DNA from 3 places in the Dysgonomonas sp. Marseille-Q5470 genome. Region 2 is predicted to be linked to each of the others. Evidence: riboswitches for the same ligand, from Rfam matches in the RefSeq annotation. Region 2 holds a riboswitch; each other region holds the start of a gene.

Region 1 (7,902 bases), on a different contig from region 2:
TTCCATACTTGATAGCAGCAAAAGAGTCGGCGATAATGGACAGCCCCGAAACGCCGAAAGCTTGTGTCCGAACGATATCAACATCATGCAAAGCCATTTCTAAAGCCTCGTATGAATATTTATCGTGCATATAATGGATGATATTTAATGCCTTTACGTAAGTTTCGGCAACCCAATCCAAGGTGCGGTCAAATTTCTCCCAAACTTCTTCAAAGTCAAGATACTCTCCTGATACCTTTTCTACCCAATGTTTTGGTAATACTTGAGCTTTGGTTATTTCATCTTTACCTCCGTTGATTGTATATAGTAGAGCCTTTGGTAAGTTCGCTCTTGCCCCGAAGAATTGCATCTGGTGTCCTATTCGCATTGGCGATACACAACATGCGATACCGTAATCATCGCCTAGTTGAGGACGCATTAGGTCGTCATTCTCGTACTGAAGTGATGAAGTGTCGATAGAAACCTTGGCGCAATAATGCTTCCAGCTTTCGGGCAAACGGTCACTCCATAATATTGTTAGATTAGGTTCAGGTGCAGGCCCTAGGTTGTATAGTGTATGAAGCATACGGTAGCTATTTTTCGTAACCATCGACTTTCCGTTGTTTGTCATACCTCCGATCGATTCGGTTACCCATACCGGATCTCCCGAAAATAGTTCATTATATTCATTTGTGCGAAGATAACGGACTATGCGCAACTTCATTACAAAATGATCAATAAGCTCTTGTGCGTCTATCTCGCTTATTAAGCCTGCTTGTAAATCTCTTTCAATATAGATATCGAGGAAAGTAGTTACACGTCCCAGGCTCATCGCTGCACCATTTTGGTCTTTGATAGCACCCAGGTATCCAAAGTATGTCCATTGGATAGCTTCTTGGGCTGTATTCGCCGGTTGAGAAATGTCGAAGCCATACGAAGCAGCCATACGTTTCAAGGCTAGTAATGCTTCTATTTGCGAACTTAGCTCTTCACGAAGACGAATTAGATCGTCTGTCATCACAATTGGGTCACATTCTTGGAAACGTTTTTCTCGTTCCGAGATTAATCGATCTACACCGTAAAGAGCTACTCTGCGATAATCGCCGATAATACGTCCACGTCCGTAAGCATCGGGTAGGCCCGTTAACAATCCATTGCTTCTGGCTCTGCGGATACTGTCGGTATAAGCAGCGAATACACCTTCGTTGTGTGTGCGTCTGTATTTTGAGAATATTTCTTCTGTCCCTTTGTCGAGTTTATAACCATATTCGGCCAAACTCTGTTTCACCATACGGAGACCTCCGTTAGGGAATATTGCTCTTTTTAGCGGTTTGTCTGTTTGAACCCCTACAATTTTTTCCAGCTCTTGGTCTATATATCCGGGTCCATAAGCATCAATTTGAGAAGGTATTCGAGTCTCGGCATCATATATGCCTTTCTCTTTTTCTTCAATAAACATTGTGCTTAACTTTTCCCATAGCTTGATTGTTGCTTCAGTAGGGTTTTGTAGAAAAGATTCGTCTCCTGTGTATTCTTTATAGTTTTGGAGTATAAAATCATTTACATTGATTTCCTCTTGCCACCGTGTGCCTTTAAAGTTTTTATATGCTTCCATTTGATTATAAAATAAATTTCTAAGTACTCAATTTTCAGAGCTTACGTGGAATAGAATAAGAAATAAATACAGACGTATTTAAATAAATGTAACAGAATAAAAATAAAATAGAGAAGGCTTTTTCTATTTGAAAAAATCCCATCCTAAATCTTCAGCTTTATTCATCGAAAGCTTCAAACTATATGGTCTTGGCAGGTCTTCTGACTTACTTTATCTTTAAGCATCCTTCCCATTCAGTGTAAGAACAGTGGATAGAGTATTGTTCAAAGTCTTTGGAGGAGCTTACAGCAGCGGGTCTGTCCAGGATTTTCACCTGATTCCCTTTTCATCATTTTCTATGGATATAGTAAATGACACCAAAACCTGTGACAAAGTTATATGTTTTTAAGCATAAAAATAAACATTTAATGCAAAAATGCTTATTGATTGAGACTCTTCTCTTTTTGTTTTCTTTTATATCTTTTTGTATAGGAAAAAATAAAAAAGATGTGCTATTTATTATTTTTTCCTATACCTTTGCCTCCCGAAAGTTCTTTATCATTATTCTTCAACCGCTAAGGTGCCTCAGATATTGAGGAGAATAGGGAATCAGGTGAAAGTCCTGAGCTGTCGCGCAACTGTAATCACCGCGAAAGTTTCTATTTAAAAATCCACTGTTTCGTGCAGAGATGGGAAGGAAAATAGAAATGGTGAAAGCCAGGATACCTGCCTTAAATCGGATTGACAATGCTTCGCGATAAAAGTGTTATGTCTAATAATTTCATTCATCCCTCTTGTCGGAGGAGATGTTATTATCCAGGTGTGTTCTTATTGCAGCATTGTGAAGTTCAAAAGAGCTTTTTACATTTATGTTTAATCGTAAAAAGTTTAGAAAGAAATGCGCGCAAACGTTCTTGATTATTCGCATGTTGATGATCGATGTGCAGATGTAGAAAACACACGTTCAGACAAAGAGTTGTCGTTGAAAGAATTTGTAGACATCATATTGGAGGTCAGTACCCTGTTGCTTGAATCGGGAGCCCACTGTGAAAGAATTAATAGGAATGTACAACGTATAGCACAGAAGACAAACTATAAAGTAGAAATGCTGATATCATTTACTGCTGTATCGGTATCAGTAACCGATATGGGTAATGAGGAAAACATAGTAACGGCCAATAAAAAGATAATACATCATGGGGTACACTTTGGAATACTCACCAATACCAGTTTGCTGACATGGGAACTTGCCGAAGATCGGATTTCTTTGCAGGAGTTGCACCAGCGTATAAAAAGGTTGAAGGATACCTCTCGTTATTCCGTTTGGCTTGTTCGCCTGTTTATTGGAATAGCTTGCGGATCGTTATGCCTACTGGCCGGAGGGAATTTAATAGATGGGGCTTTTGCTTTTGTAGCCTCTTTTGTCGGGCTTGCGGTGCGTCAGGAGATGATTAAGAGAAAGTTTAACCTGATGGTTATTGTAATCTGCTCAGCATTTGTGGCAACAACCATATCAGGATTGAATATCTTGTCGGGATTTGGTTATTTGCCTCAAACATCTATTGCTACTTCTGTATTGTTCCTTATTCCGGGAGTTCCTCTGATAAATAGTATAATCGATTTGCTTGAAGGGTATATCCCTACAGGTATTGCCCGTGGAGCATTCGGTGGATTTATTCTCTTATGTATCGCTGTGGGGATGTTTATTAGTATGACAATAATAGGAATAAATAACTTTTGATTATGCTAATAGATATATTGAAAGACGCTCTTCTTAGTTTTTTTGTTGCTATAGGTTTTGCACTATTGTTCGAAACGCCAAAGAAGGGATTGTTGGTTGCCGGTTTGCTGGGAGGGCTTGGTCATGCTATTCGTTTTACGTTGTTGTATTTCGACTTTGGCTTGATCTCAGCTACGTTAAGTGGCACTGTTGTGATAGGGCTTTTGGGTATCTATTGTGCTCATAAGATACATACTCCTCCGGTTGTATTTACATTGCCGGCTTGTATAACCATGATACCGGGCTTGTATGCCTACAAGACGATGCTGGGATGTATACGGATATATGAAGAGGGAACGACCAGTGCAAAAACAGCATTTTTATTGCATGACACGGTTTACAATTTTATATTGACATCTTCTTTACTCTTTTGTCTAGCAATCGGTATATGTATTGCCGCATTATTGTTTCGTAAAAAGAGCGTAAAGAAAATAAAGAAGATAAAAGATTTAGGGATAAAAATATTTTGATACTAATATATTAACTAATTAATAACAAAGATGCTGCAAGAATTTACATTAAACAGGGGTCGTGCTATCATCAATTTCTCTTTGAAGTATTGTGATAACAGACAGAAAATTTTAAGTAGTTACGCGTTTCATCGGGTGGTTGAATCCTTTATTTTCAGAATAAAGAAAGATAACCAGATTATTTACGATTATTTTATTAAAGATTTCAAAACTGATGAAGAGCTCACCTTGTCTTTGATAGAGGTGATGAAGCTTTTGACTGTATGTGAAATAGATGAGCTTTTGGTAGTAAATAATAAGTTTGCTCCATTCTTTAAGGATAAAGGCTTGTTTATAGAACTTATAGAAATGCTGTATAATTATTGGAGAAGGCTGGAAAGGGTTACTGTTGTTCATAATAATCGCATGGGTGATGGTCTTCAAAATGTGCGCTTTGTGCAAGCAAACCAACTTCTTAATGAGTTGATACTATCTATCTACAGACGTACAGAAGAAACCGTAATGGGATACAGTCATAGCGTATACCGTCAGACTATCGCAGGGGCGAATGCAGGCTTGATGCTTAACGATATGCAATGGAATTGCCCGATTGAATATAAGGGGCTTGCATCTATACCATTTATAGGAACAGTCGTTATCAATCCTCCTTATATTTCATATACGAAGAAGAACACCAGAGATGGTATCTTCCAGGAACATCAAACAAATCCATTGGCTAATTTGATTCTGAATGAGGATGAGTGGTTTTTGTACCCTGCAAAAGTTGGTAACTTGTTAGCTTTTGTCTATTTCCATAAAGATTTTATGTGTCATGGTTTAGGTCTTGCTAACTTGTTTGAGCTGGCTAAAGGCAATGATTATGTAGGTAAAAAACCCGATTTGATTTACGTATTTGGATATCCTGACGGCTATGAAGAAAAACGTACTTTCTATCATAAGGATAAGAAGAATGATATATTGATCGGTTATGCTAATTATTGCGATGATATCGACTATTTTGGTTATATGAAGAAGATGCTTCTTACGCTGCATAATATCAAGCAAATGGAAAGAGGAAATCTGCCTATTCACGGGGCTATGGTGAACATTGCTCTGAAGAATGGTAAAGAAGCGAATATTATCATAATGGGAGATAGTGGAGCCGGTAAATCTGAAAGTCTTGAAGCTTTCCGCACACTCAACGAAAAATATATACGTCACATGCGTGTAATATTTGATGATATGGGATATTTGCAATTTGAAGCAGACGGACAGATAAAAGGATATGGAACTGAGATAGGAGCCTTTGTCCGTACTGACGACTTAGATCCTGCTTATGCTTTCGCTCAGCTTGATAGAGGTATCTACACCAACCCCGATAGAATAAATGCACGAGTAACCATTCCGATATCTACTTATGAGGTTATATCGAGAGGGTATACGATTGACTATATGCTATATGCTAATAATTATGCCGAATCGGAAACAAAGATCAGTTTCTTTGAGGATGTTGATAAAGCAATAGAGGTTTTTGAAGACGGAGCAAGAAAGGCAAAAGGAACAACAACCGAGAAAGGGCTTGTTAAGTCTTATTTTGCAAATCCTTTTGGCCCTGTGCAAGAAAGAGATAAAGCCGAAAAGCTTGTACGTAAATTCTTCCTAGCTTTAGACGAAAGTGATGCAAAAATAGGAGAAATGCATACTTCTCTGGCCATTGATGGTAAAAGCAAAGAAGGTCCACGTGAAGCGGCTGAAGAGCTTTTCAGTATTATCAATGAGTAATTTGCAGTAGCTGATATTTAAAATAAAACAGGATCGATATTCACGAAGAAATCGATCCTGTTTTTTTTATGCTTAAATTTCTGATATTATTCTCCGCCTACAGTCAGCTTGCGCACTAAAACCGAAGGTAGCCCTTGTCCTACAGGTACACTCTGTCCGTCTTTCCCACAAGTCCATGTGCCTTCATCTATCTTCAGATTATTACCCACCATTGTAATGTCGGTGAGGACTTTGGCTCCGTTTCCGATAATATTTATATCTTTTATCGGTTGAGTAAGTTTCCCGTTTTCAATTAGATAACCTGTTTTTACGAAAAAGGTGAAATCTCCTGCTCCGATTTGTACCTGCCCATTGGTGAAATTATCTACATATACGCCTTGTTTAACTGACGCTATAATGTCAGTTTCGGGAATGCTTCCGTTTTCCATATATGTTACCCGCATACGGGGTAGGGGAGCATAACGGAACGATTGTCTTCGTCCGTTTCCTGTAGGTAATACATTATAATGCTTGGCACTTATTCGGTCGTGAAGATAGCTTTCCAAGACACCATCTTTCACAATATACGTTTTTTGAGTTTCCACTCCTTCATCATCAAAATTGATTGTGCCTCGGGCATTGTCTATGGTGCCGTCATCCACAACATTTATGTCGGATGAACAGATTTGTTTTCCAAGTTGATCGGAAAATATAGAGATATTCTTTCTGTTAAAGTCTGCCTCGAATGTATGGCCTATCGCTTCATGTAATAAGATTCCCGAACTTCCTGCACCCATCACTACAGGCATCTCACCGCCTTTGGGTTTTATGGCTTCAAACATCAGAGAGGTTTGTGCAACGGCTTCTTTTGCTAAAGTCTCTATCAGATCATTGTTTAAATACTCAAAACCTTTTCGGTAGGCACGTGAAGCATATCCGTTTTCTATCTTGCCGCCCTGTTCCATTGTACAAGATCCAGACATAAGGCTCATTGGGCGATAATCCCAGGTAAGGATACCCTCTGAGTTAAAGAATAGAATATAAGACGTAGAATCGTTCAGGCTGACAGACGCTTTGATGACCCGAGCGTCTAACTCGAAAATTCGATCATTCAATTTTTGAACAAATGATTTTTTGTCTGCTACAGAAATGTCAAGCCACGGCCTTTCTATTTTATAGTGGTTTCTGAAATGTTTCTCTTTTATCTCTATCGGAGTTATTCCTTTTGACCGAATAGAGGCTATTCCTGCGGCTGTTTTTGCAGCTTTCAGTAGTTCTGTTATTTCGGTGTTCTCTACATAAGCATACCCTGTCTGATCTCCCGAAACAACTCGTATTCCTACCCCAAAATCTATATTCGAGGCAGCACGATTTACTTCTCCATCACGGAGTGATATGCTATTGCTGAAAGTGTGCTCAAAAAATATGTCGGCATAGTCAGCACCTTTACCTAGAGCTTCATTTATTACTTTAAGCAAGTTATTCTCCGTTATGGAGAAATGATCTAATATATTTTGTTTGTTCAAATGATCTATCATATTATAATTTCTCTGCGGATTCTATTTTCTTAAATTTATTTATCTGCCATATAAACAAAGCTGCGGTCAGTAAAGTTGCCGAAAAGTCAGCTGTTGGCAATGAATACCATACTCCGTTTACTCCGAAAAATTGTGGTAATATAAACAGGGCTGGCAATAATAATAGGAACTGGCGGGTAAGGCTTAATAGAATTGATTTTCCAGCCATACCTATACATTGGAAAAAGTTTGTAACCACAATCTGGAATCCGACTAGTGGTAGCATAATCGTTACAATCCGTAAGGCTTTTGCTGTTTCGGTAGCTAAAGGTGGCGAAGGATTGAACGGTTTAACTATCATGTCCGGCAACAACACGCCTATAGCTAAACCTATGCAGCCAATAGCCACGCCGACTTTTATTGTGTAAAACAAGGTTTCTTTAACTCTCTGTATTCTTTTGGCTCCATAATTGTATCCTACAATAGGCTGCATTCCCTGAGTAAGTCCGACCATAATCATTACAATGATCATTATCAGGGTATTTGCTATGGCATAAGCTTCGATAGCAATGTTTCCCCCGTAAGTTTTCAGATTATTGTTGATAAAGAATACGACGATAGACGCTGCAACTTGTATGAAAAACGGAGACATACCGATGCTTGCCACCGCCCATACTATTTTTTTGTTTAAGCCAATATGCTTTCTTCGCAAACGCAACATGCTATTTTTGTTCATGAAGTGGTACATGACAAAACATAATCCGATAAACATTGAAATGATAGTAGCTATCGCAGCTCCTTTTATTCCCCATTCGAACCAGA
Region 2 (7,902 bases):
TAACATCCCATAACTGTCGTGCCATGGTTATTTGTTGTATAGCGTCTATTGTAGTCTCTGAACAACGGGCTTCTTTCGCTAATGTCGAAATAAACTCCTTATTCATAATCACCTTTTTACTATGGGTATCTAATGAACCTTCAGCTAATTTCACGGCTTTACCTATCATTATTCCCATTGTAAGACGCTCGAAGCCTAATTCTGAAGCTGCAATAATAGTTTCACCTATAAAGTTACCATAATGAATAAAAGCCTGTGGAGGCAAATTGGGATATTGTTGTTTCACAAATCGTTCGCTTTTAGCACCTGAATTGACAACCACATTCTTACATCCTAATGCTTTGGCAACCTGCATTTCGCGACGGATTGAGGCTATAAATGCTTCCGAAGAAAAGGGTTTTACAATACCCGATGTTCCGATAATGGATATACCTCCCGTTATTCCGAGTTTCGGATTAAAAGTCTTTAATGCAATTTCTTCACCTTTCGGTACAGATATAGAGACGTCTATTCCTGTCTTTAAATTTTGTTCCGGCAATTTATCCTGATAATGACGCATAACTTTGAAGAGCTCGCGCTTCATCATCATTCGGGGAGTTTTATTAATGGCAGGCCCTCCTATTTCAAGACCTAAACCCGGTAAAGTAACTACTCCAACTCCTTTTCCTTGCAGAAAGCGAACTCCTTTGTGTTCATGAATTAATTGTACAGTAGATACTATCTCGTGTCCGTTAGTTACATCCGGGTCATCTCCGGCATCCTTTATCACAGAGCAACTCGCAAAGTTACCTTCTAATATAGTCGAATGAATGGGAAGTTTTATCCATTCTCCATTTGGAAGAGTTATGCTAATTTCGGTTTGATTTTCCCTGGTCAATAATGCTGTTAAAGCAGCTTTAGTTGCGGCCGTAGCACAAGTCCCGGTGGTGTATCCGGTTTTAAGATCGAAAAAATCAGGCAGAAGTTTTTCTATCTGCTTCCTTAATCCATTCTCTCCATAGACTGATATAAAATCAGGAGATAGAGTCGGACGTTTCACGACAAGAACGGGAATATTCAGTTTCCGGGCTGCGATAACCTTCTCATTGAAGCCACCGGATTCGCCGCTCTCTTTTGTTATGATTGCCTGAGGTTTAAACTTCTCAAAGAGTAAGGTTTCATCTTCACCTTGTTGATAATATAAAACCTGTTCTATTGGGAAATTCTCTTGTTGTATGATAGAGCGTGATTCGTCTCTATCTAATATTCTGAACCAGCAATTATGCTTCTGCCAGTAAGGTTTTAGTTTAGCAACAGTATTTACGCCGGTTAGGGCAAGCAAATTATCTATATTGTTTTTTTCTAGATGTTCAATAGCTTCATTATAAGACCCAAACCAAAGCAAATCTTTTTCATGTTTGGCATAGTTGCGTTCATATCTGATAACCGGGATATTTAATTCACGAGATGCTTGTACTATATTCTGATGCAATACTTCTGCAAAAGGATGGGCTGCATCTACAATTAGCTTTATACCTTTCTCTTTGCAAAAATCTATTATGCCTTTCTCATCTAAACCTCCGGTAATATGAGTGCCATGTGCCGTTTCTATTTTCTGTGATTTGGTTTTGGTTGAATAATAGAAATGCTTGGCTGCACTTTCACAAACGGCGACCACTTTACGGCCTTCTGTCGTTCCTCCAAATATAAGTATCATATCATGATATGGTTTAAGAGTTCTTCTATACTTTTAATTGCTATAGGTAATTGTTCCGGCTTGTACAATAGAATGTTGTTTGCCTTAATTTCGACAGAGAAATCAGATTCAATATCGCGTGAAGCTAAAATCCCATTGCGTAAAAAGGCTTTACGAATCATAGCATATATTTGTCCATGTCCTATAACTTTTATTTGCTTATTAAAATCATTCTCGACTCTAAACAAACCTGTATATTGGTCAAAGACAATGCCTTTTCGAGCAAAGAAGTTGCTCAGATTTCCATCTAAAGATAAGTCTTCGGGAGTACCTATCTGAATCCCGTGTTCACTATCCATCAACCATATTTTGTCTGCTATCTGCAAAGCCTGATCAAGATCGTGGGTAGATAAGAAGATTGTTTTATTTGTTTTGCGAGATAACTGATGTAATAATTGCATCAGTTCTACTTTGCTCGGAAAATCCAGAAATGCAGTAGGCTCATCCAAAAGGATAATCGGAGTCTCCTGTGCCAGAGCTTTAGCAATCATCACTTTTTGGCGCTCTCCGTCACTTAGTGTGTCAACCATTCGCTCAGATAGATTTTCTATTTTTACGAGTGAAATGGCCTCTTCTATTTTCTCTTTATCTTCTAGTGTTAACTTTCCCCAAAACCCGGTATATGGACTGCGTCCTAAGCCAATTAGCTGATAGGATGTCATATTTTTTATTTCGAACTTTTCAGTCAATACGACTCCAATTAACGTAGCTAGCTCTTTTTCTGGATACTTCTCTATTTTTTTTCCATGAATAACGATATCTCCAGACAATTTCGGCTGAAAGGCGGTTAATGTCCTTAACAAAGTAGATTTGCCAATACCATTTGCACCCAGCAAACAGGTAAGCTCTCCGCTGCATATATCAGAAGTGATATGTTCGGCTATCACTTTTACATTCTTTTTGGATGAATAACCTATAGCAAGCTCTTTTAACTCTATTGTCTTTTCTTTCTTATGCATAGCTTTAACTGACTTCATTTTTGCGTTTACCGAATAAGACAGAAATTACAATAGGTGCGCCAATCAATGCTGTTACCGAATTGATAGGTAATGCCCCTTCGAATCCCGGCATACGGGCCACCAAATTACAAAAAAGAGCCAGAGAAGCACCAGTAAGGGTTACAGCAGGCATGAGTATCCGATGGTCGGATGAAACAAAAATAGTTCTGCATAAGTGAGGTACAGCCAGCCCCAAAAAAACGATAGGCCCGCAGTAAGCTGTTACAATAGCAGTAATGATGCACGAACAAACAATAACATAGAGCCGGGCTCGTTTTACATTCAATCCAAGGTTACGTGCATAACCGTCGCCTAAAAGCATCAGATTGAGAGTCTTTATCAATAGGAATGAAAGAGGTATTAATACAATCATAATGCCCACAAAAGTATACACTTGATTACCTGAAACTTTAGAAAAACTACCCAAACCCCAGATTACATAAGCTCTTACATCATCATCGTTACTAAAGAATTTCAGTACTCCAATGATAGCTGTTGCAATATACCCTATCATAACGCCGATAATAAGCAGGATAACGTTTCCTCTTACAAACCGAGAAATAGTTATAATGATAATCATTATAGCCAAAGCACCTGCTACTGCCGCTATAGATATTGCTATCTCGCCAAACAATCCCATCTTGATCAGTGCTGTTCCTCCAACACTACCTGAAAGTAGGATAATAAAAGCTACACCCAGACTTGCACCTGAGCTAATTCCAAGTTCGGAAGGTCCGGCTAATGGATTTCGAAATAGTGTCTGCATCTGTAATCCACTAATAGATAGTCCCGCGCCAGCTACTAAGGCTGTAATAGTTTGAGGAAAACGAGATTTCCAGATAATATTCTCCCAGATTATAGACTCTTCCTTTATTCCGAATAGAATATTCCAAACTGAACCTACCGGTATGGAAATTGTGCCCAATACCAGATTCAGAATGAAGAAAACGAGTATAGAGGTAGAAATCAGTGCAAAAACTATCAGGGGACGTTTCATTTATTTAAGTAATTCGTAATAACCAGGAACATATTCGGGTAACAATGACGGATGAAATATTTTTATCAAATCGGCTAAAACTACTTCGGGCTCTACAGGAGTATTTTCATAGAAAGGTTTCTCTCGCAGATTACAATATATAAGCTTTTTATCCTTAAAAGCTTTAAAATCTGCATATCGAGTATCACTTTGTTTCAAAGCATCGTAAGTGAATGTTCCATCGTGGCTATTCACCATCCGCCAATAGTCAGTATTTGCCCCCTGCGAATAAACAGTTTCGAAATCAACATAAAAACCTCCGGATTCGTTATCATTTTTCATAAAATAATTGGCTCCTGCATCTCTGAATAGTTGTGCCAGATAGCTGTTTCCTCCAACTACATACCAGTTCCCCGAATGTAATTCACCGCTCAACACTGTGGGACGTTCTGAAACAGAAGCAGACAATACTTTTAATTTATTATACTTGTTTTCTATATCATCAAACTGTTTATTGGCTTGTTCTTCTATTCCTAATAGCATAGCAATGAACTTAATCCATTCAGCCTGTCCCAAAGGAGAACTTTCTTTATATCCTAAAAAACTAATTAATGGTATATCCAGGTTTCGAATCGCATCGTATCCCCCTTTTTTGAATGGTGAAACAAGTATAATATCCGGATTTAGGGCGAGAATTGCCTCATTGTCAAATTCACCTTCTATACCAATTTTACTGGTCTTGCCTTCTTTGAGTTGTCTATTTATCTGTTCATTAAAAAGAAAGCGAGTGCTGGTTATCCCCACAACCTTATCCAATGCTTTGAGCTTAATAAAGTTCGATAGTTGCAGTGTGGTCATACAAATTACACTGCGGACAGGTATTTCTATAATCTGATAATCAGCAGGTATGCCTTCTTTGTTACTCCCTCTATTGACCAGAGCGTATTTGTAATGCATATCGCTCTCCCCGGATGGATCGGTTATATCAACTAATTTATAGTTTGCGAAGCTAATCACTTTGAAACCTTTGGCATATTTAATATTCATAGAATCTGCAGTGTTTCGATCTCCGATAGTTTTTGCATTCTTATTTTGATTACAGCCCGAAAATGCAATAACCAGAGTAAATAAGGTAAAAAGTAGTTTTTTCATCCAGATTATTCTTTTGTAATTATTAATAGTGAGAAATAAGGAAACTTGCGATCTATTATTTTATGTATATCCTGCGTATAGAATTCTTTTTCTTTAATTCCTACATTCTCAAAATAATGTATTTCCACTTTATCTATTGAAGACATAGCCTGCTTTATAGCCTGTTCCGATTGAGAAGGTTTCATTATCACGATAGAGTTTCCTGTTGCTATTCTTTTCGTTAAATCATTCGATGATATTATCCCGGGAATGATATGCAATTCTTCTTCTTGTTTGGCTATATGGATATTGGCAAGAGCTGCACAGGCAACAAACGCTGGAATGCCGGCAATACGTTCTGTAGGAATATTTTTTGATATAAGATTATCTGATATATAATGAGTTGAAGAGTAAAATCCTGCATCTCCTTCTGCTACTACAACTATTTTTAATCTTTTCTCATAATGCTTTTCTATAAGTCCAGCAACTTCCTTATAACAGAGTATAGCCTGTGATCGGTCTTTACTCATCGGTACATCAAAAAGAGAAATAACAGAATCATTAATATTCAGTTCCAATAAAATATCACGGCTACGAGATAACATATTTCCGACTGGTGAAACAGTCGAGGGGCAGAGAATAATATCTGCTTGTTGCAAAGCGTTTAAGGCTTTTAGGCTTATAAGTTCGGCATCACCTGGCCCAAGAGATACAAATGTAACGAAATCAGACATATTTATTTAAAATTATTATAGTTACAATCTGCTTAATTCAACAAAAAGTAAGCAACTGAATACCTGTAGTAGTTACAATAAATATGTTTAGAGATACGGATTTTGTATGTTCGTATATTCCGCAGCATACCAATACTGCCTTCAAAAATATGTAATGCCTCATATCTTATTTTATTATTGTAAAAAACTAATAAAATAAAACAACGAGTTTCCTGAAAATTAATAAAATAGCAATGAATACAAGATGTATTGCACAACCACTCCTATCCCTGGAAGCTTGGTGTTTATTTGTCAGATCTGGCAGGTCTTCTGGCTATCCTCCGGTTAAAAGCCTTCCCATTTCTTTCGAAACAGTGGCATGGGATTTTCAACCGATTTTATGAGAAATTACAGCTGCAGGTACAGCCCCGGATTCACACCGGGTTCCCTTTTATTACAACTTCACTATTTTGAAATTGTAATACCGAAATCTGAGTGCAAAGGTATTAATATTTTTTATTTTGAAGCCCAAATTTCAACTTCAATTTTAAGCTCTGGTAAACCCAATGCCTTCACATAAGCAATAGTCATAGATGGGTATATTGTACCAAATAGATTTTCCCATCTTGCGTCCAAAAAATCCCAATCAATATCTTCTGTAGCCCAGATATTGACTTTTATAACATCGTCGGAAGTTAAATCCTGACTTTCCAGAATTTGTTCAATATTCCTAAATGTATTGTATAACTGTTCATTCATACTATCTGGAATAACTCCATAATTATCAGTTCCAATCTGTCCGGAGAAAGTGTATAGAGTTGAATTTTTACGAATTATAGTCACATGTGAATATTTTCCAACAGGCTTTGATATATTCTCGGGATTTAATCTGACGATTCTTTTGATTTTATCACTATTCATTTCAATTTTTCTTTAAATAAGCAATCCAAATACCAAAGCGGTATTTCTTTTGTAATGCAAAAGTATAGGTAGTGTATTATTTGAAATTGGATAAAACCGACAACTCTCAGAAAAAGAAATACAATAGTTCTCGTAAATTGAATTGTAGAAATAATACATCGCTAGCAAATGCTAGATAAGCCATTGAGGAAAGTTAGCTAAATACTCTTTTGAATTTAGTATGAAATTTCTAGGATTAGTTCCTGTAAATTCTTTAAATTCTCTGTTATAGTGCGATTGATCAAAATAATCATATTGATAAGCAAGTTCTGTAAAATTTTCAAAATTTGTCTGACGCAAACAATTTAAACCGTCTTGAAAACGCATAATCCGTGAAAATATCTTTGGTGATAATCCAACAGACTGTTTTATAATTCTTTCTAATGTTCGCTCCGACAAATTCATTCCTAATTGGATTTCTTTAAGAGTTTTTCCATTTTGTAATAATGTCGAAGCATGCACCAACTTTTTATGATTATTTTTGACTCTTTCTATTTGCTTAAGGAAGAAAGAAGAGATTAGGCTTATTTTTTCTTCTAAAGAAATTGCGTTAACAAGTTGCTCAAGAATAGCATCCCTCACAATGTCTTCAAGTGAAATATTTTGATGATTTAACTCAAAAGCATCTAATCCAAAAATTGTTTTTAAAGCCGTTGGTTGCAAATATACGCCAATAACGCTAAAGTATCCACTAACTGTATGCTCCGTATATTTAGAATATTGCCCATATAAATACAATTGAGGTAACGCATGTCCCTTTTTATCAAAAAACAAGTTTGGTTCTTGTTGGAATATTAATGCCGGTAGTCCATCCGGGATAATCTTAAAACATTTATCACTAGAATTATTCTTAAAGTCCTCCAATATCCAAAAATATCGGATGTAATCTTGTAGAGCCTTTATTGGAATAATTTTTTTATAAAACATTTATCTTTATATATGTAAAATAGATAATCTAAAATATGAGTGAATGTTGCTCAATACATATCAATGCTAAGTGAAGGCTATTTTATATTACAAAGATAAATCTTTTAAAATGAATTAATCTTACTAATTTTTAGAATTCAAATGTCACTCCAATGGTAGGGATTATAGATGCACTCGAACGTTTCAAGTTTTTCATCTCGTAACGTTGTTCTTCTATCGGTGCTTGTGGATTTATGATGTTTCCCGTACTTACAATTACATCTTGTCTTCTGAACGAACTTCGTGTTACATTCTGTAAATCGAGGTAAAGACCAAGCATATACTTGTTCAGATAAAAAGTTTTATCTACTCTCAAGTCTAGCTGAGTATATGAAGGGTTACGCAAAGTATTGTATTGAGTATAGTCGAGATAAGGTTTTCCCGAAGCATTCCAAGCCAAAACCAGCGAGGATTTGTCTTTAT
Region 3 (7,902 bases), on a different contig from region 2:
AAAGCTCCTACTTTTGTTACATTCAGATTTATACTTAGATAATTAGCTGAAGTAGTAGGTGTGCCTTCCACGTAGACTCCATTAATCTCTATATCGGAACAATTCACCGCATCGAACTTAGCATTTCCCATTTTGCTCTGGAAACAATTCCATTGCTCTCCATCCCACTGATTTAAACCTAAGCATAATTCTTTATCATCATTCTCTGTCAGGTTGTAAACGATCAAGCCCGTATGAGCCTTATCTAAAGCCTCCTTATTGGCTGCTCCGCTATAGGCAGTATTCGGTCCCGAAGCCGGATCATCCGGGTCTGCCAAGAACATGGGATAAAGAGCTTTTTTTTCTGATAAGGTTACTCGTGGTAAGGCTAAACCCCTATGCGCATTAGAGCTGGCATCGGTCACCGCATCTTTCTCTTTTAGTTGTAAGATAGATCCGGATATAGGCTCTTCACCCGAGCCGATTGAGACTTGCGCTTGTAGTGTAGATAAGGGCAAGAACAACATTATAAAAACGAGAAATGTTGTTACTGATTTGTTTCGATTCATAAGTTCTCTTTTAGTTTATTTCTATTAATTTGTGCTACAATCATATTTTGTTTTGTAAAAAACAGGACAGCATAAATAATACCTCACGTAACGATAGTTACAAATGCAAAACTTATTTATAATTAGGGTGATAGAGTAATTCGTCTTGATGATATGTCTAGATATATGTGCTACGATATTTTTATCTTATATCTTTATATTACCTTCATGCTGTTTGTCTGTTCGGGAATTTTTGACAAAATTGAGAGATTTATTTTGTGTAAATAATAAGCTATATCGACATCGCTGTTAATAATGTATCTATTTTAGAGCTTGTTGATAAGGCTAGGGAGGATATTCGATGTATTGACGTGAAAAAAAATTGAATATACATTGAATTGCAGGTAAACTTGTAGTTGTTAAATTTTTAATCGTCAGAAGTTGTATCCTCTCCCAACATTATTTCGACTGCTTTTCTCTGTTCATTAAAATATTCTTTTCTTATTAGATCGGCACTTCCCGTTATAAGAATAGAATATCGTTTCATCGATTCAATCCAGATTTGATGAACTTCCAGTAGTTGGGAGTCGAAGCTGGTAATACCACCTATCCCATAAACTCTAAAATGAGCTATTTGACTATTGTCTGACTTGATTAAAGAACAAGAAGATTCTATATTGATGCTCGAGATATAAACAGATATCTTTGATGATGTACCCAACTTGCCTTTCGCAGCTTTTGTTTCGAGATTGTTTATTAAGTCGAGGAGGTCTTTTTTTAGTAGTATGACTTCCGGTTTTGTTATCAATTTAAGCTTGGAGAAGAAAACTATATCCTTAATGTATGAAGTAAAAGTATTGCAGTCGAAGATGTATTCAGTATCAATAGTCTTACTCTCTTTTATAAATTCATGAACCAGTTTTGCAATTTCATCCGAAATTTTATACTCCGAAAAAGGCAGTTTATGTTCTATAGCTTTTGTTTGGTATAGCCATTTGTAAGATGCGACTTTCGCTAAAGTTTTATATTCCAGAAAAAGCTGAAAAGGGATCATGTTGGAGGCAATAATAAGTTTTGCATTTGTTGACTGCCGTGCTACTTTATGAAGTTCTATATATGATTCTGCAACTTTTTTGAGTGTATTTTCAAGGTTATCACTTATAATCATCTTTGTCTCAAAAGATGCATTCTTGGCGTCTTTTTTCTGATGATTGATAATGTCATCCAATGAAATGTTTAGGTCGTTAGATATTTTAATGAGTTCATCCATATTGAACATTACTTCTCCTCTCAATCTGCGATATACAGCTTCTCTTCCCAAGGAGAGCAAATTCATTAAGTAATATAAAATCTTGACATTGTCAGGAATTGCCAATTTTATTAATGTAACGAGTCTTTTTATAGCTTTATTGTTTTGTTGCATATATTATATTTTCTACTTCGTAGATATACTTTTTATAAAAGAAAAAGCTCTTTTATGGACTTAATATTAGAGAGTTTATTGTTCAGCCCATGGCCTTGCATAAGTATATTTGTAGAGCCCTTAAGTCTAAACTTTTCTGTATTCGATATAACGAATGAATATCGTTTGTCCTATTTTTTAGACAGTTATGGGTGGAAACAGTTTATATGATAAGATTGAAAAAACGAAGTGTAAAAGTGAAATATTAATCTGTATTAGACAATAGGCTGATTCGACAACAGTGTTTATTCTGTGTCTTTATTCGTGTTTTTCTATAAAGTGTAATAAGGTATGTCAGCACAAATTAAGGAAAAAGTTTAACCGTGCCTGCTATTGAACATGCGGTATAGGAAATAGTTATAATTTTTGCATTATAAATTCTCTTTGCTTGTTAAAATATTCGATTCGAACTAAATCCGCACTGCGTGTTATTAATGTAGAGTATCGTTTTAATGAATTAATCCAAGTTTTATGTACTTTACATATAGTCGGATCTTCAGTGTTTATACTGCAAAGGCCATATATGCGGAAATGTGTAACCTGATTATTATCCCATTCTAGAAATGTGTAAGTTGTATCTATGCTAATATTAGATATATAAACCGATATTTTTGAGGTTGGGCTAAATTTACCCGAAGCAGTTTTTATTTCGAGGTCGTCAATCAAGTTCAAAAATTCTTCTTTCAATAAGTTGACCTCTTCGTTAGTTATTAAATTTAATTTGTAAAGAAAAACAATGTCTTCAACTATAGAATTAAAGGTGTTGGGATCAAATATAAAATCAGAGTCAATGGTATTATATTCTTTTACAAATTCATGAGCAAGGCTGATTATTTCATCCGATACCTTATAGTCACTAAAGGACATCATATTTTCAACTGGTTGAGTTTGATACAACCATTTGTAAGATGGAATTCTCGCCAGATTTCTATAATTGAGAAAAAACTGATAGGGCATCGTGTTTGTTGCGATAGACATTTTGGCTTCAGGGTGTCTGTTTGCGAGTTTACACAATTCGACATGTCCATTTAATGTCTGTTTGAGGTTCTCCATAAGATGTTTTAAAGAAGTATCTTTTATCAGCATTTTTGTTTCAAACAAAATGCCATATTTTTCCATTTTTTCAGGATTTACAATACTATCTAAAGATATGTCCAAGTCTTTGGATATTAGTATGAGTTCATCCAGATTGAATGTTATCTCTCCTCTTAGCCTGCGATATACAGCTTCTCGGCCTAACGATAACAAATCCATCAGGTAATGGGCTATTTTGACATTTTCGGGAAGTGCAGATTTGATTCTATACACCAAGTTGTTTACAACCTCTTTATTCATCATAGACTCACATTTATTGAGATTGAGATATGTTTAGTGGTTAACTTTAATCTAAGTTTTAGTAAATCTTTTTTTATCGCATAAATTTATCATATTTATTTTAAAAATTGGTATGGATTTTATTCAAGAATGTGTTATTTTATCACTTTTTTTTGAAAGCTCTTATAGTTGAGGTGAATCCCCGTATTCATCCAAAGTTTGCACATTTATGATTCTTTGATTGCTGCTGCCTCTGAATCGTAGCTCTTCGCTTCGCAGTGTTTCAATATATCTGCCGTCTACCAAGAAATCGATAAAAGGAAGAATTTGAGAAAGCCTCTCTGATTTTAGAATGTTTTCATACAAAAATCCGGTATAGCACCAGATGTTTTTATCTGTTTCTGCTTTTATTCGTTGTGCAAGCTGTGTGAAACCTTCTACTTGAAACAGGGGATCCCCACCCGAAAAAGTAACGTTTGCAAATTCATCTTCTTTTATTATCTCTAATAGCTGCTCGATGGTGTGTGGTGTGCCATTTTCTATATCCCACGATTGGGGATTGTGGCATCCCGAACATCTGTGTGCACAACCCGCAGCGTAGATGGCTGTCCTGAATCCGGGACCATCTACGGTGGTGTCATGTATAATATTTAGTATTGATAATTTATTCATGAATAATGCGGTCGTTTAACTCTGCCAGTTTTGCGCTGTTCCATCGGCCTGTTGTCCCTACCAGATAACCTGTTATGCGTTGCAGGCGATCTATTTCGTCGCTACCGCATTTTGGGCATCGGGTGAGCTTTGTATCCGAATTTTCATAGCCGCATTTCAAACAACGGTTGCGGTTGTGATTGACTGATGCATACCCCATATTGTATTTATCCATCATATCTACTACTGTCAATATAGCATCGGGGTTGTGTGTGGCATCACCGTCTATCTCTACATAAAAGATATGTCCTCCTCGAGTTAGGTCATGATAGGGAGCCTCTGTCTTTGCTTTCTGATGTGCACTGCATTGGTAATATACGGGTACGTGATTGGAATTGGTGTAATATTCACGATCGGTGATGCCCTTGATTAGCCCAAAGTCTTTTTTATCACGACGGGTAAAGCGTCCGGCCAGACCTTCGGCAGGAGTTGCAAGTACACTGTAATTATGCTGATATTTTTCTGAGAATTCATTTACCCGATCTTTCATATAAGTTACTATCTCCAATCCGAGTTTTTGAGCTTGCTCATCTTCTCCATGATGCTTACCTACAAGTGCAACAAGAGCTTCGGCAAGTCCTATAAAACCAATGCCCAATGTGCCCTGATTAATAACCTTCTCTATCGTGTTCTCATCTTTTACCTGCTCGCATCCTTCCCATAATACAGACATTAGTAATGGAAATTGTTTGGGAGCGGCAGTTTTCTGAAATTCGAACCTGCGATGCAATTGTAATGCGGTCAGGTCGAGTATCTGGTTTAGTTTGCTGTAGAAGCAATCTATTCTTTCTTTTTCATTTTCTATATTTCTGCATTCTAAGGCAATGCGTACAAGATTGATAGTGGAGAAAGAGAGATTCCCCCGTCCGATAGATGTCTTTTTCCCAAAGCGATTTTCGAATACGCGTGTCCGACAACCCATTGTAGCTACTTCGTATTCAAATCGGCGAGGATTGTCTGCTTTCCAGTCTTCATGTTGATTGAATGTCGCATCCAGATTCAAAAAGTTAGGGAAGAAACGGCGGGCACTCACCTTGCTTGCTAGTATATAAAGATCATAGTTTTTGTCGTCCGGCAAATAGTTTACGCCTCGCTTCTTTTTCCATATTTGTATAGGGAAAATAGCCGTTACGCCACTTCCTACTCCTTCGTATGTACTGTGGAGTAATTCGCGAATAATACAGCGCCCTTCAGCGGAGGTGTCCGTTCCGTAATTGACCGAACTGAATACGACCTGATTTCCTCCACGAGAATGGATTGTGTTCATATTGTGAATAAAGGCCTCCATCGATTGATGAACTCTGCTCACTGTTCTGTTTATGGCATGCTGTATAATTCGTTTGTCTCCTGCTAAATCTTTGACGGAACAAGGGATATAATCTTCTATTTCTGTTTCGTACAAATGTTTGTATTCTATTCCTGTAGCTTGTTCGAGAACTTTTATTTCTTCAATAAAGCTTTTACGTACAAATGGAGCTAAATAAAAATCGAAAGCAGGAATAGCCTGTCCGCCATGCATTTCATTTTGTGCTGTTTCCAGAGAGATGCAACCCAGCATGCTGGCTGTCTCAATGCGTTTTGCGGGACGAGATTCTCCATGCCCTGCAAAAAAACCGTTTTGTAATATTTTATCTAAAGGATGTTGTACGCAAGTAAGACTTTTAGTCGGATAATAATCTTTGTCGTGTATATGCAGATAGTTGAGACGAACAGCTTCTTTTACCTCCGGCAATAATAAATAATCATCCACAAATGGTTTGGTGGTTTCGCTAGCAAACTTCATCATCATGCCGGCAGGAGTATCGGCATTCATGTTTGCATTTTCGCGCGTGATATCGTTTGATTTGGTATCTATAATTTCCAAAAACATGTCTCGCGTTTTTGCTTTGCGGGCAATGCTGCGTTTGTCACGATAGGCGATGTATTTTTTTGCCACCTCTTTGCGGGGGCTTTTCATCAACTCCATTTCTACCATGTCTTGTATTTGCTCCACTGTCATCTGCTCATTTCCCTGACAGGATACATAGTCTGTAATGCGTCTGATTAAAGTGGAATCTTCTCCTTGTTCGGTGTGTAGCATGGCTTTGCGAACTGCCGCCATGATTTTTTCCTCATTAAAACCGACGATACGTCCGTCTCTTTTTACAACTGTCTGAATCATATTCGTTATCGTTTATACTTTTATTGTATCAATTAAAATATAACTGACAGGAGCAGGGAAGTACACAGACTTATTTGGAGTTAATATGTTGTATAATTCTGCTGCTTTTCTCCCGAAAGCTAGAATGTATATACGGCAGGTCTTCTGACTTATTTCGCAGTTGGTAACCTTCCCATCAGTATTCGTTGACAGTGGTGTGAGAGTCCAACTACCTTTCTGAAATTTACAGCTACGGGGATAGTTCAGGTCTTTCACCTGATTCCCTTTTCAGCCGATTATATTCGGAACCGTATATGTTAACAAAGTTATATGATTTTACTTAATAAAAGACTTGATTGGATATTTTATTTAAGTGTTTTCTGATTTAAGTTTTCTCTGTTTGTTGTTAATTGGCTTTTTATGAGTTTGTTGTAATTTTATTATTGTTGAAAAGTTTTCTAAAAATAAAATTTTATATTCTTATTGATGACCTTTTTTTTGTTTTTGTAAAGAAAAATGTTTTATGAATAATCTATATATCAGACCTTAAGTCCATAACTTCGGAAAATATTTTCAGCCTTCTCTATTTCCGACTGTTCGGGAGGTGCAATGTCTTTAAGCTTGTAGTCTTCACCTAATTGCTCCCATTTATGCAACCCCATTTGATGAAAAGGTAGAATATCTACTCGCTGTACATTTTTATATACAGAAACTTGTTTTGCCCAGTCATTTAGGTCTTTTTCATCGTCGGTGAAGCCCGGAACGAGCACATATCTTAGCCATGCAGGTTTTTCAATTTCTGTGAGGTACTGCATGAAGCGAAGTGTTGGTTCCAGTGGTTTTGCTGTGAGGTTTTTATATTTATCAGGGTTGATGTGTTTAATATCCAGTAGTACAAGATCTGTGTGCTCTAAAACCTCTTTTACCTTATCATTTAATATATATCCTGATGTATCTATAGCTGTATGTAAACCTTCATTTTTACACATCTTGAATAACTCAATAATAAACTGGGGTTGTAGCAGGGGTTCTCCTCCCGAAATGGTTATACCCCCATTGCGTATGAAGTTTTTTACCTTCTTTGCTTCTTCAAAAGCCTCTTCCGGAGCTAGTTCGTACTTCTTATCGTTCATATTCCATGTGTCCGGGTTATGGCAATAGAGGCAACGAAGAGGGCAGCCTTGCATAAAAAATACAAATCTTATACCCGGGCCGTCTTTAGTTCCAAAAGATTCGAAAGAATGAATTAAACCTTTCATTATTTATTTTCTTCCAGCTAAGTGAAGTTGCCCCAAAAGTGTTTTTTTTGTTTTGGAGCAACTTTTTATTTATTAACGGAGTATCAGAATGATGTAGTAATCGTTCTGTTTATAACATCCAATTGCTGCTCTTTTGTAAGTTTTACGAAATTAACAGCATAACCTGATACACGTATTGTCAACTGAGGATATTTTTCAGGATGTTCCATCGCATCGATAAGCAGATTCCTGTCAAATACATTAACGTTGAGGTGGTGACCTGTTTGTAAGAAGTAGCCATCAAGAAGTCCGCTGAGGTTTTGAGCTTCTTCTTTTCTGTTTTTACCCAATGTATTTGGTGTGATAGCGAAAGTATATGAAATGCCATCATTTGCATGAGCAAAGGGAAGCTTCGCTACAGATGAAAGTGATGCTACAGCTCCTCTGGTATCACGCCCATGCATAGGGTTGGCTCCCGGAGCAAAAGGTGTTCCTCCACGTCGTCCGTCA

What was found. Region 2 has a riboswitch for cobalamin ahead of QOX35_RS12905 (precorrin-2 C(20)-methyltransferase). Riboswitches for the same ligand answer to the same signal wherever they lie in the genome.
Region 1: another riboswitch for cobalamin. It lies ahead of pflB (formate C-acetyltransferase); the one in region 2 lies ahead of QOX35_RS12905 (precorrin-2 C(20)-methyltransferase).
Region 3: another riboswitch for cobalamin. It lies ahead of QOX35_RS00360 (anaerobic ribonucleoside triphosphate reductase); the one in region 2 lies ahead of QOX35_RS12905 (precorrin-2 C(20)-methyltransferase).

What each region holds. Positions count from the first base shown of each region.
Region 1 covers NZ_CATNVE010000001.1:68,245-76,146, reverse strand. The annotation lists gene pflB (formate C-acetyltransferase) at 1-1,594, opposite strand, end outside; cobalamin riboswitch at 1,768-1,970, opposite strand; cobalamin riboswitch at 2,137-2,321, shown strand; gene QOX35_RS00345 (threonine/serine exporter family protein) at 2,472-3,314, shown strand; gene QOX35_RS00340 (threonine/serine exporter family protein) at 3,317-3,823, shown strand; gene QOX35_RS00335 (phosphoenolpyruvate carboxykinase) at 3,854-5,584, shown strand; gene QOX35_RS00330 (TldD/PmbA family protein) at 5,671-7,101, opposite strand; gene QOX35_RS00325 (MATE family efflux transporter) at 7,103-7,902, opposite strand, start outside.
Region 2 covers NZ_CATNVE010000008.1:69,754-77,655, forward strand. The annotation lists gene cbiD (cobalt-precorrin-5B (C(1))-methyltransferase CbiD) at 1-1,696, opposite strand, end outside; gene QOX35_RS12890 (ABC transporter ATP-binding protein) at 1,693-2,712, opposite strand; gene QOX35_RS12895 (iron chelate uptake ABC transporter family permease subunit) at 2,699-3,730, opposite strand; gene QOX35_RS12900 (ABC transporter substrate-binding protein) at 3,731-4,861, opposite strand; gene QOX35_RS12905 (precorrin-2 C(20)-methyltransferase) at 4,867-5,574, opposite strand; cobalamin riboswitch at 5,857-6,058, opposite strand; gene QOX35_RS12910 (RidA family protein) at 6,070-6,474, opposite strand; gene QOX35_RS12915 (DUF6597 domain-containing transcriptional factor) at 6,646-7,440, opposite strand; gene QOX35_RS12920 (TonB-dependent receptor) at 7,571-7,902, opposite strand, start outside.
Region 3 covers NZ_CATNVE010000001.1:76,379-84,280, reverse strand. The annotation lists gene QOX35_RS00380 (hypothetical protein) at 1-548, opposite strand, end outside; gene QOX35_RS00375 (hypothetical protein) at 955-1,950, opposite strand; gene QOX35_RS00370 (hypothetical protein) at 2,347-3,327, opposite strand; gene nrdG (anaerobic ribonucleoside-triphosphate reductase activating protein) at 3,487-3,975, opposite strand; gene QOX35_RS00360 (anaerobic ribonucleoside triphosphate reductase) at 3,968-6,175, opposite strand; cobalamin riboswitch at 6,293-6,482, opposite strand; gene pflA (pyruvate formate-lyase-activating protein) at 6,694-7,413, opposite strand; gene pflB (formate C-acetyltransferase) at 7,497-7,902, opposite strand, start outside.